DNA from 2 places in the Actinoplanes sp. CA-252034 genome. Region 2 is predicted to be linked to the other one. Evidence: riboswitches for the same ligand, from Rfam matches in the RefSeq annotation. Region 2 holds a riboswitch; the other holds the start of a gene.

Region 1 (2,367 bases), 2.4 Mb from region 2:
GTGCCGGCGTTGACGAACTCGTAGTTGAGCCGCACCGGAATGGTCGACGTGCCATCCAGCTTCACATTGATGGTCTTCGCCGTCTCCCCGGAGTTGCCCTCCGGGTTGAAGGTGGTCAACGCGGCCGTCTCGTACGTGGGCAGCGGGTCCAGCGAGAGCTTCACGCTCGGCGCGGTCTCGTCGTCGACGATGTTGCCGGTGCCGGTGACGGGCGTGCCCAGCGTCGCGTTCGTCGGGTTGGCGATCGTGGCGGTGAGCTTCTCCGGGCTCGCCTCGACGACCTCGTCGGGCTTCACGTCCACCACGGCGACAGCCGAGACCGCGTACTTCGGAATGGTCACGACCGACTTGTTGAGAGTGATGTAGTCGACTCCCGCCGCTGCCACGAGAGCGCCCGTGGCGCCGTAGCTGTCGCCGGAGGTCACCCCGTTCGCGGTGCTCAGCTCGACCGTGACGGCCTTCTCCGAGCGACCACTGAGGGTCAGCGGGAAGACCAGGTCGTTACCGTCGTCGGACATCTCCGTGGTGCCCTCGGTGGCGTCGCCGGCATCGCCGATCGACACGGTCGGGGTGGCGTCGTCGTCCGCGATGTAGACCCTCGTCGAGCTGGCCGCCGTAGTCAGCGGCAGAAGCTCGGGAACGGTGCCGTCCACCTTGACCACGAAGTTCTGGGTCGCGTCCTCGTCGAGCTTGTCGTCGTACAGCTCGATGTCGAGGGAGCCGCTCTGCTCGCCGGCCGGGATGACGACGACCGCCCCATCCGCCGGCGGCCAGGTGAAGTCCCGGTTCACGTTGGTGTTCGCCGCGCCGAGCGCCGTACCACCCGATCCCTCGGTGGTGTCGATCGTCAGCGTGACGGCCGTCTCCTCCTCGGCGGGCGCCGAGAGGTTCACATAGACCGTGGCCTTCTTCTGAGTCGTCGTGGTCGAACTGCCGACGACGGTGGTGGTGGCCGTCTCGACGATCGGTGCCGACGAGGTGGTGATCGAGTACTTCGGAGCGACGATCGCCGCGGCGGGCGACGCCACGAACACGACGGGTGCGAGGCCCACGACGCCGGCGACGGCGGCCGACAAGACCGTTCGCACCGAATTCTGGCCGCGCAGGGCGAAGGGCACGGAACCGCCCGACCCCGTACGGCGGGTGTGATAGTGCATGTCTTTCTGTCTCCTTCGGCGGCTGGGCAACCTCCAGCGGGGAGGCCCCTGGCTTTGCGTCCCCGCCTCGCGACGGGTTTGCCTGTTCGGGTACCGCACCGGAACGGGGCGGTGGGGGCGGTGGTGAAACCGGCCCTCAGCAGCGCAGACACCGGGATTACGAGATCCAGTGTGAGGCCGAGCCATCCGTAATCTAACCGGCGTATCGCACCGTTATCGGCGGAACGCGTTTTTGGGTATAAAAACCTTCACATCATGTCTAAACGGCGGAGGGCGGCCCGCTGGGCCGCCCTCCACTGTCGACAACCGTCGATCACTTCACCTTGACCTGTTTCGCCGGTGACGTGCCGCCCAGGATGCCCAGCGACGGCGAGGCCGCGATGACCGCGCGGAACGAGTGGTTACCGGCGCGCAGTCCCTTCTCGGTGGTGGTGAACTTGCCGCTCTTGTTCAGGTCACCGGACGCGACCGTCTCCCACTTGCGGCCCACCAGCTGCTGCACCTTCACGTCCTGCCCACCACGGGCCGGATCACCGGTCACCGTCGCCACCACGGTCCCGCGGGCGTTCGAGACGAGCGCGATCGTGGGCTCCTGACGGACCTGGACGGTACGGACCGGCGACGTCATGTTGTCGGCCTTGACCATCAGCCGGTACCCGCCGGTGAAGTTGGGGTTGAACGAGAACTTCCCGTCCTTGTCGGCCGTCGTGCTGAGGACCACCTTGAACTCGCCGCCGGACGTGCCGGGCGCGGTGAGCAACTGCACGGCCGAGCCCGCACTGGCCACACCGGCGATCGTCACCCGCCCGCTCCCGGTGACCGTCCCCGGCGCGGAGAGCGTCGGCGCCTTCGCCTTGTCATCGTCGTCGATGGTGACGACGCCCTTGGGCTTGGTGATCGTCACATCGACCGGCGTGACCCCGCTCAGGTAGACGCTGAAGGTCTGGTCGGTCTCCTTCTGATCGTCCTTGAGCAGCGGCACCGAGACGGTGGCGCTGGTGGTGGACGTGCCCAGGGTCACCGTGCCGGAGGACATGGTGAAGTCCTCACCGGCCTTCGCCGAGCCGGCGATCGTCCGCCACGGCACGGTGATCTTCCGCTCGGTGCCGGTGGTGTCGCCGCTGAACTCCAGCGACACCTCCAGGCTGACCGAGGCGGCGCTCTCCGGGGTGTCCTCGTCGGTGATCGTCACCGTCGGCGCGACATCGTC
Region 2 (2,367 bases):
GCGCGGAAAGACGTGCGCTGACCTGCACTTGTCCGGGCGCTCCTCTGTAGTCCAAGTGAAGGACGATGTGGTTGGCGAGCCTCCGGAATACGGGGTCGGGAGAGTAGACCGCGGTCCCGTCGTAAGCGGCTGAGTGGGGTACCTCGGCAGAATAGGCGAAGGTCATCGACTCGCCGGATTTACCGGTGACGCTTGTTGCCTCGACCGTCGGCTTCATGTAGCCGAGTACGCCGAGAGCCAGCCCGAGGAGGCCAACCGCGGCTGTGATGACGGCTAGCGCTCGAAGGGCGGGAGATAGACGGCCGACCGCTTTGAAAATGGCTGCTGCAGTAGCCAAGGAGCCGCCTCCGCCAGACATGCCCTTCGCTCTCTTCTTCCGGCTACCGCGCGGGATGTCCCGACGGGTCTTTACTGCTGCGACTCCGCCCGTACTCAGCAGAAATCCGAGTACTCCCAACCCGGTGGGGCTGAGGAGTGGCTTGATCCATTGGCCGACCATCGGGACGTGGAAGACAGCGCGGCCGATGATGTCCTCGGCGGTTGGCGAATCGGCATCAGTGGCCTGGTTGTTATCGCCTTTGAGGACGAAGCCCTCTTCGGCGTTGCCGTCGATGATGCGATGAAGTACTTCGGTTCGGCCCTCGTTGCCATGATAAGCGGCGATCTGGCCAATCTCGTAGGAATCGGATTTCATCAAGATGACAAGGTCGCCGGCGTAGTACACCGGCTGCATGCTGACGCCATGAGTGACGACATACGCGATTCGATGTGTACCGAGACCCCAAGCGCCGATGGCCGCCATCACGAGGATGGCGGCCAGTAGGAGGCGCTTAATGTTCGAGGGTATGGCTGACTCCGGCCGGTCCATACACTCGCGAAACGCGAGTCGGAACTTCCGCTCGAAGCCTACCCATCGCTTAGATCCCGGGGCGGAGACCAGAACCTTCAGGCCGGTGATGGTGTCCCAGGCTTCGGAGCCGGAGCCGGCAGGGCAATTCCAAAGACCGGTTGCCTGGTGCACACACGTCACGTAGGTCGGCGAGAGGGTGGCGGAGTTGGACGTAGTGCCAGCAACCAACGCCTTGACCGTTCCAGTGATGATCGGGTCGTCGTTGCCGTCCTCGGTGACGAGCGTGACGTCGACATCGGTGTACTTACCGGTCGTCACGCTGGTCGTGATGTCAACGTCAGACATGGCGGCGCCCGTGATGGCGATGTCGGCCGAAAGGCCGCCGGCGAGGACCAAGGTCGTTTCGTTGGCCACGCCAGGTGCGGTGAATGCGGTGGCGCCGGCGGCGGCGACGACTCCGGCGACAGCGACGCCGCTCGCGAGCTGAATGAGGTTGCGCATATGAAGATCTCCCCTGGTCGGTAGCCCAGCCGGCCTCTTGGGCCCTGTGGCTTTGCGTCCCCGGCTTGCGCCGGGTTTGCGTTTATCGGCCGAGCGGGTGCTCGTTGCTTGCGCCAGTTTGTTCGGTCGGGGAGAGGACCGGCTAAGGGCTCGGGCAGGGTTTTCTGGTGCTGGTTTCAGTGTTTCCGCGCTTGAGCCCGATCCCGGTGCTATGTGGTTGCCGGATGGTTGCCGGGAGCGGGCACGCGTGCCTTCAGGGGTGGAAACGCGACGCGGCGGCCTCCAGGGGGCAGCCGCCGCGTGTACGCGAGAGAACGGATCACAGGCGGTAGAAGGTGACGTAGTGATCCGGGGTGAAGTAGGCGACGCGGGTGCTCCGGTTGACGACGATGCGGTAGGCGTCGCGGGAGGCGCCGCGGGCGCGGGAGTAGACGTCGTATTCGCTGTACGTGGCGGTGGGCAGCTGGCCCTCGCGGTTGTAGAAACGGCCGCCGGTGTAGTTGTAGTTGCCGTACGGCCAGGAGTACCAGCCGGCGGAGGTCGGCCAGCCGAGGGACTGCCAGCCGGTGAATGCGGTGCGCGCGGCCGAGCAGCGGCTGATCGTGCAGCTGTTGTAGACGGCGGCCTGCGCGGCGTCGGTCGATGACGGCGACACGATCGCGGGGGCTACCAGGGCGGTTCCGGAGAGGGCCAGGATCATGGCCAGGCCGGAGAGGAACCGGCCGATGCGGGTGATCATGTTCGGACTCCCGATGTCGGTGGGGGGTGAACCCGGACATCGAGAATCGTCACTGTTTTGAGTGGCCGGCGGTACCTCCCGATCCCATCATTCCATCGGCGTTCGCCGATGTTTCACTACGGCGGGACTCCGTCGGTCGGCCACCTGTCACTGCGATGCAACGGGAGGTGTGCTGGTGACCGGGGCGGCCCGGCGCCGTTGGCTCGGCGGATCAGGACCACGGCGGGCCGGGATATGGCGAAGGTCCGGACCCGGGGAGCGTCCGGACCTCGACGTT

The links. Region 2 has a riboswitch for cyclic di-GMP ahead of ACQPZW_RS03270 (signal peptidase I). Riboswitches for the same ligand answer to the same signal wherever they lie in the genome.
Region 1: another riboswitch for cyclic di-GMP. It lies ahead of ACQPZW_RS41135 (Calx-beta domain-containing protein); the one in region 2 lies ahead of ACQPZW_RS03270 (signal peptidase I).

What each region holds. Positions count from the first base shown of each region.
Region 1 covers NZ_CP191846.1:9,109,751-9,112,117, forward strand. Annotated here, with positions in the region: gene ACQPZW_RS41135 (Calx-beta domain-containing protein) at 1-1,088, opposite strand, end outside; cyclic di-GMP riboswitch class I at 1,172-1,250, opposite strand; gene ACQPZW_RS41140 (Calx-beta domain-containing protein) at 1,471-2,367, opposite strand, start outside.
Region 2 covers NZ_CP191846.1:684,100-686,466, forward strand. Annotated here, with positions in the region: gene ACQPZW_RS03270 (signal peptidase I) at 1-1,351, opposite strand, end outside; cyclic di-GMP riboswitch class I at 1,368-1,442, opposite strand; gene ACQPZW_RS03275 (ribonuclease domain-containing protein) at 1,671-2,090, opposite strand.